DNA from 2 places in the Streptomyces sp. NPDC059906 genome. Region 1 is predicted to be linked to the other one. Evidence: riboswitches for the same ligand, from Rfam matches in the RefSeq annotation. Region 1 holds a riboswitch; the other holds the start of a gene.
The links. A riboswitch is a leader RNA that binds a small molecule or an ion and turns the genes downstream of it on or off. The one in region 1 is predicted to bind cobalamin.

Region 1 (6,994 bases):
TCGCGCCGCCGGCATCCGGGCGGACGGGAGGCGCGAACCGACTGCGTCCATCAGCGTAAGGGCGCTCGTACTCCTGCGACAGTGAGGATTCAACGGTTGTCTTGATTGTGGAGGGGAGACAGAAACCAGGTGTGTCCCCGTCCGGTCGTCGTGGCTGGTCTGGCCGGATAGTGCCTCGGGGGATCGCCGCCCCATCGGCCAGACTTGTTGCCTCACGACACATGCGCACCGTTGCGGCGGTGACCCGTGCCTGGGGAGGCGCCTGATGACGTCGGACACGAGGCCGGACGAGGGCGGGGCGGCGGCCGCGTCCGGAGGGCAGCGGCCTCCCGGGGACCGCGTCGCACTGCGCGGTGATCTGCGTGCCGCAGTGCCCGACGCCTCCGCGGCCGTGGTGGTCACGGGACTCGTGTTCGCTCTCCTGTGGGCCCGCATGGAGTCGGGTGCTTCGGACACCGTCGCGGTCATGCCCTTCATGGACGATGCCGGCACCTACTGGATGTACTTGCTCAGCCAGGCTTTCGGCTGGTCGGCGCTGCTGTGGGCCTGGGGCACGGTCATGTTGGGCCTGCTGCTGTCGGGTCCGCGCCCCGCCCGGCTGCCGGTCTCGCGGCAGGTACTGGAGCGCTGGCACCGCACCACGAGCCTGACGACGATGGCGCTCATGCTCGCGCACGCGCTGATGTTCGCCGCCGAACTCGTGCGCTACGAGACGAAGGTGGACTGGGCCGAGCGGCTGTGGGTGGGCTTCGCCGACAGCTTCGTGCCCGGCTGGTACGACTCCGGCACCGGCCGGATCGCCATCCCGCTCGGGCAGGGCGCCCTGTACCTCGCGATCCCTCTCGGCCTGCTGTTCTACGTTCGGCACCGCATCGGAGCGAACACCTGGCGACGGCTGCACCGCTTCGTGATCGTCGTCTACGTGCTGAGTGTGTGGCACACCCTGCTGTACGGAACCAACGTCTGGTACGGGGAGTGGCCGCGCACCCTCCTGTGGCTGCTGCAACTTCCAGTCGCCGCGCTGCTGTTGGTGCGTCTGCTGCGACCCGCCCGACGGTCCGAACGGCTGGGGCCGCCGAGGCGGGGCCCGGGCACGGCCCGTCCGGCCTGGTGGGGGCGCGCGGCCGGACGCGTCGTCGCCGGAGCCATCGTCGTCGGGCTGGTCGTCGTGGTGATGTCCGGTCGTGACGGCGGACGGGACCGTCCGGCCCGTCCGCCCGCCACGGCCCCGCACGAGCAGGAGACGGACTGACGGTCGGCGCCGCGTTCCGGGATGGGATGATGGCCGGCGACAAGGCGACGGCGGAACGAGGAAGCCGGTGCGAATCCGGCGCGGTCCCGCCACTGTGATCGGCGAGCGCGTCCCGACAGGCCACTGCCCCGCAACGGGTGGGAAGGCCGGGACGGGCATCGACCCGAGAGCCAGGAGACTCACGCGGTCGCCTCCTCGACGGACCACCGGGGCGGATCTCCCCGGAGAGAGGGACGGCACCCCATGCCCGCAACGCCGACCGGACGAACGCCTGACGACGCGAGGAACGGGGCGGCCACCCGTGGCTCCGTGCCGTGTCGCGTCGTCGTGTGCCGCGACTGCTGCTGCGGCAGCCCCAAAGTGACCGGTGTCGACCATACGGCCCAGGTGGAGCGCCTGCGTGCCGCGGTCCCGGTGCGCGTCTCGGACTGCCTCGACGTCTGCGACCACGCCAACGTCATCGTCGTCCAGCCCTCCGCGGAGGGCCGGGCCGCCGGCGCCCGGCCCGTCTGGCTGGGGCTGGTCAACGACCCGGACGCCACCGAGGACGTCGCCGCCTGGGCACGCGCCGGCGGACCGGGCGTCGCGCCCTGCCCGGACATCCTCGACCTGTACGCCATCACGCCGCCGCGACGGCGTACGGCCCTCTGACCGCACGGAAGGAGAGCCGGAGGGAGGACAGGAACCGTGTACGAAGCCCGTGCCTCGACGGCCTCCGCCGCCGCTGCCCTGCACGACGTGGCGAGCCTCGGCGGCTTCTTCGCCCTGCGGGTCGGCGGACCGGACGACGGCTGGCACCCGCTCACCCACTCCTACGGGGCGGGATTCACCGACCTCGCCGAAGCCGTCGCGCGTCGTCACCGCACGTCGGAGCCGCGCGTCGACGTCTCCATCGCCCAGCTCGGCCACGCCGCCCGGCTCTGGTCACCGGCTCTGGCGTGCGTCGTCCTGCACGGGATCGTGCCCGACCTGGAGGGACTGCGGCGGGCCGACGACGGACCGGCCCTGCGGGTGCCCCGTCCGGCCGGCTGGTACGCCGACCGGCTCGACGGTGGTCCCGTCCGCGCTTTGTACGAGCAGGTGACGGACCATCTGTCGGCACTGGCCGACGGACTCCGCGTCAAGATCGCCCCCCGCCTGCTGGACGGCAACTCGGCGTCGGCCCTCGCCGGTGCGGCACACGCCCTGCTCGCGCTCCGCCCGGCCGTCCGCGAACCCCTCACCGACCTCACGACCGCGCTTCTGGACACCGGACGCCTGGCGGGCACCGGAGTGCTGACCGGCCCCGACCTCGCGTTCCGCCGCCGGAGTTGCTGCCTCTACTACCGCGCGCCCAACGGCTCGAAGTGCGGTGACTGCGGGCTGGCGTGAGGCGTCCGGGAGTGCCCGGGAGCCGTTCCCCGCGGGGCCGGACCCTGGTGTGGCTGAACCCCGGCGGGCACAGCCGGGTGTGCACGTACGACTTCCGGGGGCCCGCGATGGGCCGTCAGATACCGGTGACCTTCGAGGAGTTGCAGACCGAGAGAGGTGGTCACCGCCTGGTTCGGCACACCGTCGGCAGCTTCGAACGCGGGCCTACAAAAGATGGACGCAAACGGCCTTCGCAGGGTCCGTCTGTACGATGCTCGGGCGCCTTGCCTCACGTACTTCGCCAGCAACGGGGTGCCGGATCACCTGCTCGCCAGGTGGGCCGGACACACGAACGTGAAGACGACGAAGAAGTGGTACGTGAAGCCAGACGTGGCGGACCCGCTTCCGGCGGCGGAGGCATGGGGAGGTCTCGCAGGGGGTGTGTGACAGATCGTGACAGATGAAGGTGTGAACCCGTGACAGAAGGCAAGACCGAGACGCTTCAATACCGCTTTGACGGGCCAGAACACCTACCAGTCCTGATCTTGGGCCCGTCTCTCGGTACCACATGGCACATGTGGGACCGCCAGGTGCCCGAACTGACCCAGCAGTGGCGGGTCTTCCGTTTCGACCTGCCCGGACACGGCGGCGCCCCGGCCCGCCCGGCGGGGTCCGTCGCCGAACTCACCACGCGTCTGCTGGCCACCCTCGACGGACTCGGCGTGCAGCGCTTCGGGTACGCCGGGTGCGCCTTCGGCGGCGCCGTCGGGATCGAGCTGGCCCTGCGCCATCCCGAGCGCCTCGCCTCCCTCGCGCTGATCGCCTCCTCTCCCCGCTTCGGCACCGCCGACGAGTTCCGCCAGCGCGGCGTGATCGTGCGCACCAACGGGCTCGACCCCATCGCCCGCAGCTCCCCCGAGCGCTGGTTCACCGGCGGGTACGCGGCCGCCCAGCCCGCGATCACCGAGTGGGCCGTGCAGATGGTGCGGACCACCGACCCCGGCTGCTACATCTCCGCCTGCGAGGCCCTCGCCGCGTTCGACGTGCGCGGTGAACTCGGCCGGGTCGGTGTACCCACCCTGGTCCTCGTCGGCTCCGACGACCAGGTGACCGGCCCCGCCGAGGCCCGCACCCTGGTCGCCGGCATTCCCGACGCCCGCCTCGCGGTCGTCCCCGGCGCCTCCCACCTGGTCCCGGTCGAGCAGCCCGCGGCCGTCACCGACCTGCTGGTGCGGCACTTCACCACCGCCTGGCAGGCCGCCCCCGACGCCACCTCCACCGGGCAGGTCCCCGTCCCGGTGCACCCCACGGCACACCAGGTCCCGGTCCCGGCCGCCGGGATCCCGGCCGCGCCCGCCCAGCCGGTGCCGGCTCCGCCGCCGCAGGCCGCGCCGATCGCCGAGATCGCCCCGGCACCCGTCGTGCCGCCGCAGGCACAGGGGCGGCCCGACCCGTACGACGCGGGGCTCAAGGTGCGCCGTGAGGTCCTCGGGGACGGGCACGTGGACCAGGCGCTCGCGCAGGCGGACGAGTTCTCCGGGGACTTCCAGGAGTTCCTGACCCGCTACGCGTGGGGGGAGATCTGGGACCGGCCGGGCCTCGACCGGCGTTCGCGCAGCTGTGTCACCCTCACCGCCCTCGTCGCCGGCGGCCACCTGGACGAGCTGGCGCCCCACCTCAGGGCCGCCCTGCGCAACGGCCTCACCCCGGGGGAGATCAAGGAAGTGCTGCTCCAGGCGGCCGTCTACTGCGGGGTGCCGGCCGCGAACGGCGCCTTCCGGGTGGCCCAGCAGGTCATCCGCGAGGAGACGACACCACCGGAGTGAGCCCTGCGGGCCGGAGGCGGGCGCGCGGCGGCAGGATGGGGGCATGAAGCTCACCAAGAAGTCGCACGCCTGTGTCCGCCTGGAGCAGGGCGGGCAAACGCTCGTCCTGGACCCGGGCGGGTTCAGCGAGGAGGACGCCGCCCTCGGCGCGGACGCGATCCTCGTCACCCACGAGCACCCGGACCACTTCGACGAGCTGCGGCTGCGCGCCGCCATGGAGGACAACCCGGCCGCGGCGATCTGGACGCTGAGGTCGGTCGCGGAGAAGATCTCGGCGGCCTTCCCGGGCCGCGTCCACACCGTCGGGCACGGCGACACCTTCACCGCCGCCGGTTTCGACGTACAGGTCCACGGCGAGCTGCACGCCGTGATCCACCCGGACCTCCCGCGCGTCACCAACGTCGGCTTCCTCGTGGACGGCGGCAAGGTCTTCCACCCCGGCGACGCCCTCACCGTCCCCGACCACCCGGTCGAGACGCTGATGCTGCCGGTCATGGCCCCGTGGAGCAAGATCTCCGAGGTGATCGACTACGTGCGGGAGGTCGGGCCGCAGCGGGCCTACGACATCCACGACGCGCTCCTCACCGACCTCGCCCGACCGATCTACGACCGCCAGATCGGCGAGCTGGGCGGCTCCGAGCACCTGCGGCTGACCCCCGGCGACTCGGCGCGGCTCTGAGGCTCTGCCCGGGGCGGGACCGCGTTGTCGGTGCCGCCCGGTAGGTTGTGGGACATGCGCATCGCGACCTGGAACGTGAACTCGATCACCGCTCGCCTGCCGAGGCTGCTCGCCTGGCTGGAGAGCAGCGGCACCGACGTGCTGTGCCTCCAGGAGGCCAAGGTCGCCGAGGCGCAGTTCCCCTTCGACGCGTTGCGCGAAGCGGGATACGAGGCGGCGGTCCACGCCACCGGCCGGTGGAACGGGGTGGCGGTGCTCTCCCGCGTGGGCCTGGAGGACGTGGTCAAGGGCCTGCCGGGCGACCCGGGCTACGAGGGGGTCCAGGAGCCCCGCGCGATCTCCGCCACCTGCGGGCCGGCCCGTGTCTGGTCGGTGTACGTGCCCAACGGCCGCGAGGTGGACCACCCGCACTACGCCTACAAGCTCCAGTGGTTCGAGGCGCTGCGCGCCGCCGTCGAGGGCGACGCCGCCGGCGGCCGCCCCTTCGCCGTGATGGGTGACTACAACGTCGCGCCCAAGGACGACGACGTCTACGACCGGGCGGCCTTCGAGGGCGCCACCCACGTCACCCCGGCCGAGCGCGCCGCCCTCGCCTCCCTGCGCGGCGCCGGTCTGTCCGACGTGGTCCCGCGCCCGCTGAAGTACGACCACCCCTTCACGTACTGGGACTACCGCCAGCTCTGCTTCCCCAAGAACCGCGGCATGCGCATCGACCTGGTGTACGGCAACGAGCCCTTCGCCAAGGCGGTCACCGACTCCTACGTCGACCGCGAGGAGCGCAAGGGCAAGGGCGCCTCGGACCATGCGCCGGTCGTGGTGGACCTGGACCTGTAGCCGCACGCACCGCACACGCACCGCACACCCACCCACCGCACACGCACCGCACACACGCCTTCCGCGTGCCCTGTGGTGCACATGGCGGTACGAATGACAGTGTGGAGGTATGAACTTCCCCTTCCTGGGCAAGCGGCGCGAAGACCACCGGGCGCACGACGCGGAGGGCATCGGCGAGCTGCTCGCCGACTGCGATCTGCTGCGCTCGCAGGCGCTGCGGGAGGGGGTCCGGCTCGACGACTCCGCGCTCTCCCTGGAGCAGCTGGACCAGGTGCTCCCGCGCTGGCGCAGCGACGAGGAGATCCAGACCTGGCTCGGCAACGACGCCGGTCTGTACCTCGGCACCGTGATCGTGCGCACCGTGCCCGGTGCCGCCTGGAGCATCCGGTCCGACGGACAGCCGGTCGTCCGGCTCGCCTCCGGCCGGGAGTTCGACGTGGTGGCGAACGGCCATGCGTGGGCGGAGGACGGCGTACCGGAACTCTCCCAGCTCTACGGAGAAGTCGCCGAAGCGTGAAGCCTTGGCCCTGCTTCCGGTGTAAATAGGGGTTATGCCCGAAAGGTGCGTGTCGGTGGCATTGATGATGTTTGTCTCGATACGTTGCAGTGGTCGGAGGGACACGAACGCACGGGGGACCTGCGCGGGGTGCAGTCGGAGATCACTGCTCGCGGACGAGTAGAAGGTCAGCTGCACACCGGCGAGCGACCTCGTCGAGGCGCCGCTCGACGACGTGGCGCTCGCCGGTCCGCTCGGGCTCAGCGGGAAGCGCCGGACGGTGCCGAAGGCAGGTACCGGGGCGCCCGCCAGGCGTCCAGGCGGTGCTCCACCGCCGCACCCAGGGACAGCAGTTCGACGTCCTGGCGGTCACCGGCCATGAGGAGCAGCCCGACCGGCAGTTCACCGACGAACCCGGCGGGCACCGACAGCGACGGGTATCCGGCCACCGCCGCGGGGGTGGAGGACGGGATCACGTCGTTGTCGCCCCGCGCGCAGTCGGTGGTCCACGCGGGCGGGTTCGCCGGGGAGGCGATGGCGTCCAGGTCGTGCGCGGC
Region 2 (6,994 bases), on a different contig from region 1:
GGCGCCGGCCTTCTTGCCGTCGTCGTCACTGTCGCCCCCGCACGCGGCGATCGAGACCATCATGCCCGCGATACCGATCGCGGCTATAAGCTTGCGCTTCACGCCAACCCTCCTCAGGGATGCCACACAACCCCCCTGCCTCCCCGCGGTTGCTCGTCGACGCGGACCGCCCTTGGGGCCGGGACCTGGACCAATGGTGTAGACCAGTACGGGGAGCTTGGCCCAGACCAATAGGACTGTCAAGGGTGTTCAAACCCAGTCGTCGCCTCCGTGATGGGACCGAGATATGCAGGGACCTTTCATTGCGCAAGCGACAGATCGGGCGGACCGGGACCGGGTGTACCACCCCCCACCGAATGACGTGCCGCGACGGCTCCGAACGCGCGTACCAGCGACGCCCGACCGCTCTGTGGACTAGACCAAGGGTGTTCCCCCGGGTATACAGAAGGGATCACGGAGCGTGCGGGGGCCATCCCGGCACGAAGCCGTGCCACGATGTGAGCCGTGGCCGACAGGGATAGCGGTCGCTTCGGCACCCGGAGCCGGGAAGGCAGAGCATGAGCACCGACGTCAGCAGTGCGGAGAACGAGGGTGGGGCGACCGTCCGTACCGCGCGCGTGCCCAAGTACTACCGTCTGAAGAAGCATCTGCTCGACATGACCCGGACCCAGACGCCGGGCACACCGGTCCCGCCGGAGCGCACCCTGGCCGCCGAGTTCGACACCTCGCGCACGACGGTGCGCCAGGCCCTGCAGGAGCTGGTCGTCGAGGGCCGCCTGGAGCGCATCCAGGGCAAGGGCACCTTCGTCGCCAAGCCCAAGGTGTCACAGGCGCTGCAACTCACCTCGTACACCGAGGACATGCGGGCCCAGGGCCTCGAACCGACCTCTCAGCTGCTGGACATCGGCTACATCACCGCCGACGACCGGCTCGCCGGGCTGCTGGACATCACGGCCGGCGGCCGGGTGCTGCGCATCGAGCGGCTGCGCATGGCCAACGGCGAGCCGATGGCGATCGAGACCACCCACCTCAGCGCGAAGCGCTTCCCCGCCCTGCGCCGCTCCCTGGTGAAGTACACGTCCCTCTACACCGCGCTCGCCGAGGTGTACGACGTCCATCTCGCCGAGGCCGAGGAGACCATCGAGACCTCCCTGGCCACCCCGCGCGAGGCCGGCCTGCTCGGCACCGACGTGGGCCTGCCCATGCTGATGCTCTCCCGGCACTCCCAGGACCGCACCGGCCAGCCGGTGGAGTGGGTCCGGTCGGTGTACCGGGGCGACCGCTACAAGTTCGTGGCCCGCCTCAAGCGGCCCCAGGACTAGGATCCGCACCGGCACATATCCGGCATACCCCCGCGCGCGCGGGCGCGAAGTTGCGGTTGAGGACCGATATACGGACGAGGTCTTCCGCTGTCTTGACACCGTCACCTACATTTCGTGCGCACTGCACGAGGTGATCAGCGAGGGGACGGAGCCGCGCATGTCAGAAGACCCAGAAGTGAGCAGAGAGCCGGTGGTGACGCCGGTGCGCGTCGTCATCGGGCTATGTCTCGTGGCACCGTTCGTCGCCATGCTGTGGGTCGGTTCGTACACCAAGACGGACCCGGCCTTCATCGGCATCCCGTTCTTCTACTGGTACCAGATGGCGTGGGTGCTGATCTCGACCGTGCTGACGGTGACCGCGTACAAGCTGTGGCAGTGGGACCAGCGCGGCCGCGCCGCCGCCCACTCCGCCGCCTCCTCCGCCCCCTCCGCCCCGAAGGGCGGTGAGTCGCGATGAACGACGGCGTGAACGGCGTCGCACTCGCCGTCTTCATCTTCTTCTTCGTCCTCGTCACCGCCATGGGCTTCCTGGCCGCCCGCTGGCGCCGGGCCGCGAACGAGCACAGCCTCGACGAGTGGGGCCTCGGCGGCCGCTCGTTCGGCACCTGGGTCACCTGGTTCCTGCTGGGCGGCGACCTGTACACGGCGTACACCTTCGTGGCCGTCCCGGCGGCGATCTACGCGGCGGGCGCGGCCGGCTTCTTCGCGGTGCCGTACACGATCCTGGTCTACCCGCTGATCTTCACCTTCCTGCCCCGCCTGTGGTCGGTCTCGCACAAGCACGGATACGTGACGACCTCGGACTTCGTGCGGGGCCGGTTCGGCTCCAAGGGCCTGTCGCTGGCGGTGGCCGTCACCGGCATCCTGGCGACCATGCCGTACATCGCGCTCCAGCTGGTCGGCATCCAGGCCGTCCTCGACGTGATGGGCGTCGGCGGCGGCGAGGACACCAACTGGTTCATCAAGGACCTGCCGCTGCTGATCGCCTTCGGTGTGCTGGCGGCGTACACCTACTCGTCGGGACTGCGCGCGCCCGCGCTGATCGCGTTCGTGAAGGACACGCTGATCTACATCGTCATCGCGGTGGCGATCATCTACATCCCGATCAAGCTGGGCGGCTTCGACGACATCTTCGCGTCGGCGAGCGACAAGTTCACCGAGGCGGGCAAGGGCGGGGTGGTGCCGGACGCGGGGGGCCAGTGGACCTACGCGACGCTGGCGCTCGGCTCGGCCCTGGCGCTCTTCATGTACCCGCACTCGATCACCGCCACGCTGTCCTCGCGCAGCCGTAACGTGATCCGGCGCAACACCACGATCCTGCCGCTGTACTCGCTGATGCTGGGCCTGCTCGCGCTGCTCGGCTTCATGGCGATCGCGGCCGGGGTGAAGGTGGACAACGGCCAGCTGGCAATCCCGCAGCTGTTCGAGACCATGTTCCCGGACTGGTTCGCGGGCGTGGCCTTCGCGGCGATCGGCATCGGCGCCCTGGTCCCGGCGGCGATCATGTCGATCGCGGCCGCGAACCTCTTCACCCGCAACATCTACAAGGACTTCATCAAGCCGGACGCCACCCCGGCACAGGAGACGAAGGTCTCCAAGCTGGTGTCGCTCCTGGTGAAGGTGGGCGCGCTGATCTTCGTCCTGGGCATGGACAAGACCGTCGCGATCAACTTCCAGCTGCTGGGCGGCATCTGGATCCTGCAGACCTTCCCGGCCCTGGTCGGCGGCCTGTTCACCCGCTGGTTCCACCGCTGGGCGCTGCTCGGCGGCTGGGCGGTCGGCATGATCTACGGCACGGTCGCCGCCTACGGGGTCGCCTCGCCGACACAGGCGCACTTCGGCGGGTCCTCCGACGAGATCCCCGGCATCGGCGAGATCGGCTACATCGGTCTCACCGCCTTCGTGCTGAACGTCCTGGTCACCGTGGTCCTGACCTTCGTCCTGAGGGCGGTCAAGGCGCCCGACGGCGTGGACGAGACCAAGCCGAGCGACTACACGGCCGACGCCGGCGACCCCGGCGTCCAGGTGGAACTGCCGCCGGCCACGGCGGGCAGCTCGCACTGACCCCTGGTTCGAGGCGGGCCGTCGGAGAAATCCGGCGGCCCGTTGTCGTACCCGTCGGGCACACTCGGGGTCATGGACTTCGTGATCCGGCGGGCGACGGCCGAGGAGTACGACACCCTCGGCGAGATCACCGCGCAGGCCTACCTGCGCGACGGCCTCCTCGACTTCGGGGAGAGCGACTCCTACCTGGACGAGCTGCGCGACGTGGCCAAGCGGGCGGCGGCCGCCGAGGTGCTGGTCGCCGTGGCCGACACCCGGGTGCTCGGCGGCGTGACCTTCGTACCGTCCGGCGGCCCCATGGCGGACATAGCCCGCCCCGGCGAGGCCGAGATACGCATGCTCGCCGTCGCCCGCGAGGCACGCGGCCGCGGGGCGGGCGAGGCCCTCGTACGGGCCTGTGTCGACCGCGCCCGGACGGTGACGGGGTGCACGGGCGTCGTGCTGTCGACCCAGGCCACCATGCGCACCGCCCACCGTCTCTACGCGCGCCTGGGGCTTCGTCCGCACGCCCGACCGCGACTGGAACCCGCTGCCGGAGCTGGACGACATCACGCTGCTCACCTACGAACTGACGCTCTGACACGGCCGCGGCACCCCATCACAACACCCCGTCGAGACACAACATCTGGGGGTGCTCGCGTCCCCCGGCACAAGATGTATGCTCGTGCTCGCTGTCGCCGCAGGGGAATCCGGTGCGAATCCGGAACTGTCCCGCAACGGTGTACTTGCGTGCATCCGTACGTCTTCGCACGTGCGCGCACGCCTGTCCAGTCCGAGGACCTGCCGACAGCGCGCCCGGCCGCCCTGGCCCGGGTGCCATGACGTCCGGGCCTCGTGGAGTGGGCCGGTGGACGCGACGCCGCGTGCGCTCGTGAGCTGCCCCCTGCCCTCCCTCCGCCGGGCCCCGTGCCGAGCGAGGGAGTGCTCCACGTGACCATCGCGCCAGCCGATCCGGCTTCAGCGACCCCGGTGACGGCGACCGGGGAACCCGACGGACCCGGTGCCGCCCTGCTGCGGACCCTGACCGGGCTGACCGCCGACCTCCAGGGCGCCGACCCCGGCCGGGTGGCCGCCGCCGCACTGCGCGGCCGGTCCGCCCGCGCCGACGAGGCCGAGCTGCGCGAGCTGGCCACCGAGGCCGCCGCCGGCCTGATCTCCGAGGACCCGGTCTACTCCCGGCTGGCCGCCCGCCTGCTGACCATCGGCATCCGCGCCGAGGCCGCCTCCCAGGGCGTCGTCACCTTCACCGACTCCGTCGCCACCGGCCACCGCGAGGGCCTGATCGCCGACCGCACCGCGGCCTTCGTCCGGCTGCACGCGGCCCGCCTCGACGCGCTGGTCGACCCGGCCGCCGACGACCGCTTCGGCTACTTCGGCCTGCGTACCGTCTACAGCCGCTACCTGCTCCGCCACCCGCTCACCCGCAAGGCCGTCGAGACGCCCCAGCACTTCCTGCTGCGGGTCGCCGCCGGACTCGCCGAGGACGACACCACCCGGTCCGTGGACGAGGTCGCCGCCCTCTACGGCCTGATGAGCCGCCTCGACTACCTCCCCTCCTCCCCCACCCTCTTCAACTCCGGCACCCGGCACGCCCAGATGTCGTCCTGCTACCTCCTGGACTCCCCCAAGGACGAGCTGGACTCCCTCTACGACCGCCTCCACCAGGTGGCCCGCCTGTCCAAGCACGCCGGCGGCATCGGCATCGCCTACTCCCGCGTCCGCGCCCGGGGTTCGCTGATCCGCGGCACCAACGGGCACTCCAACGGCATCGTCCCGTTCCTGAAGACGCTGGACGCCTCGGTCGCCGCCGTGAACCAGGGCGGCCGGCGCAAGGGCGCCGCCGCGGTCTACCTGGAGACCTGGCACGCGGACGTCGAGGAGTTCCTGGAGCTGCGGGACAACACCGGCGAGGACGCCCGCCGTACGCACAACCTGAACCTCGCGCACTGGATCCCGGACGAGTTCATGCGCCGCGTGGACGCCGACGGGGCCTGGTCGCTGTTCTCCCCCGCCGACGTGCCGGAGCTGACCGACCTGTGGGGCGAGGAGTTCGACGCCGCCTACCGCAGGGCGGAGGAGGCGGGGCTGGCCCGCAGGACGCTGCCCGCCCGGGAGCTGTACGGCCGCATGATGCGCACCCTCGCGCAGACCGGCAACGGCTGGATGACCTTCAAGGACACCGCCAACCGCACGGCCAACCAGACCGCGACCCCCGGCCACGTCGTCCACTCATCCAACCTCTGCACGGAGATCCTGGAGGTCACCGACGACGGGGAGACCGCGGTCTGCAACCTGGGCTCGGTCAACCTCGGCGCGTTCGTCGACCCCGCGAAGGGCGACATGGACTGGGAGCGCCTGGACGCCACCGTCCGCACCGCGGTCACCTTCCTGGACCGGGTCGTCGACATCAACTTCTACCCGACCGAGCAGGCGGGCCGCTCCAACGCCCGCTGGCGCCCGGTCGGCCTCGGCGCGATGGGCCTCCAGGACGTCTTCTTCCAGCTGCGTCTGCCCTTCGACTCCCCCGAGGCGAAGGCCCTGTCCACCCGCATCGCCGAGCGGATCATGCTCGCCGCGTACGAGACCTCCGCCGACCTCGCCGAGCGGGGCGGCCCCGCGCCGGCCTGGGAGAAGACCCGTACGGCCAAGGGGGTGCTGCACCCGGACCACTACGGCGTCGAGCCGGCCTGGCCGGAGCGCTGGGCCGCGCTGCGCGAGCGCATGGCGACGACCGGACTGCGCAACTCCCTGCTCCTGGCCATCGCGCCGACCGCGACCATCGCCTCCATCGCCGGTGTCTACGAGTGCATCGAGCCGCAGGTGTCCAACCTGTTCAAGCGCGAGACGCTGTCCGGAGAGTTCCTCCAGGTCAACTCGTACCTGGTGGACGACCTCAAGCGGCTCGGCGTGTGGGACGCCCGCACCCGTGAGGCGCTGCGCGAGGCCAACGGTTCGGTGCAGGGCTTCACCTGGATCCCCGAGGACGTGCGCGCGCTGTACCGCACCGCCTGGGAGATCCCGCAGCGCGGCCTGATCGACATGGCCGCCGCCCGCACCCCGTACCTCGACCAGGCCCAGTCGCTGAACCTGTTCCTGGAGACGCCGACCATCGGGAAGCTCTCCTCGATGTACGCGTACGCCTGGAAGCAGGGCCTGAAGACCACCTACTACCTGCGCTCGCGCCCGGCGACCCGGATCGCCCGCGCCGCGGCCCGCGCCACCACCGTCCCCGTGCAGGCCGGCCCGGACCCCGAAGCGGTCGCCTGCTCCCTGGAAAACCCCGAGTCCTGCGAGGCCTGCCAGTAATGACCACCGAGACCCCCGCGAACCCCACCACCAAGAACCTGCTCGACCCGGGCTTCGAGCTGACCCTGCGCCCCATGCGCTACCCGGACTTCTACGAGCGCTACCGGGACGCCATCAAGAACACCTGGCACGTCGAGGAGGTCGACCTCCACTCGGACGTCGCCGACCTCGCGAAGCTCAGCCCGATGGAGCAGCACCTGATCGGCCGGCTCGTGGCCTTCTTCGCCACCGGCGACTCGATCGTCGCGAACAACCTGGTGCTGACCCTCTACAAGCACATCAACTCCCCCGAGGCGCGGCTG

Region 2: linked by a shared signal. The riboswitch ahead of ACFV9J_RS25155 (ribonucleoside-diphosphate reductase subunit alpha) and the one ahead of ACFV9J_RS17830 ((2Fe-2S) ferredoxin domain-containing protein) in region 1 are both predicted to bind cobalamin.

Annotation. Positions count from the first base shown of each region.
Region 1 covers NZ_JBHWKU010000010.1:137,157-144,150, reverse strand. The annotation lists gene ACFV9J_RS17835 (ferric reductase-like transmembrane domain-containing protein) at 266-1,252, shown strand; cobalamin riboswitch at 1,307-1,433, shown strand; gene ACFV9J_RS17830 ((2Fe-2S) ferredoxin domain-containing protein) at 1,496-1,903, shown strand; gene ACFV9J_RS17825 ((2Fe-2S)-binding protein) at 1,940-2,623, shown strand; gene ACFV9J_RS17820 (alpha/beta fold hydrolase) at 3,178-4,428, shown strand; gene ACFV9J_RS17815 (MBL fold metallo-hydrolase) at 4,472-5,107, shown strand; gene ACFV9J_RS17810 (exodeoxyribonuclease III) at 5,162-5,941, shown strand; gene ACFV9J_RS17805 (DUF6278 family protein) at 6,051-6,458, shown strand; gene ACFV9J_RS17800 (amidase family protein) at 6,698-6,994, opposite strand, start outside.
Region 2 covers NZ_JBHWKU010000017.1:158,231-165,224, reverse strand. The annotation lists gene dasA (N,N'-diacetylchitobiose ABC transporter substrate-binding protein DasA) at 1-102, opposite strand, end outside; gene ACFV9J_RS25175 (GntR family transcriptional regulator) at 558-1,322, shown strand; gene ACFV9J_RS25170 (DUF3311 domain-containing protein) at 1,480-1,779, shown strand; gene mctP (monocarboxylate uptake permease MctP) at 1,776-3,386, shown strand; partial or broken gene ACFV9J_RS25160 (GNAT family N-acetyltransferase) at 3,459-3,966, shown strand; cobalamin riboswitch at 4,028-4,189, shown strand; gene ACFV9J_RS25155 (ribonucleoside-diphosphate reductase subunit alpha) at 4,317-6,692, shown strand; gene ACFV9J_RS25150 (ribonucleotide-diphosphate reductase subunit beta) at 6,692-6,994, shown strand, end outside.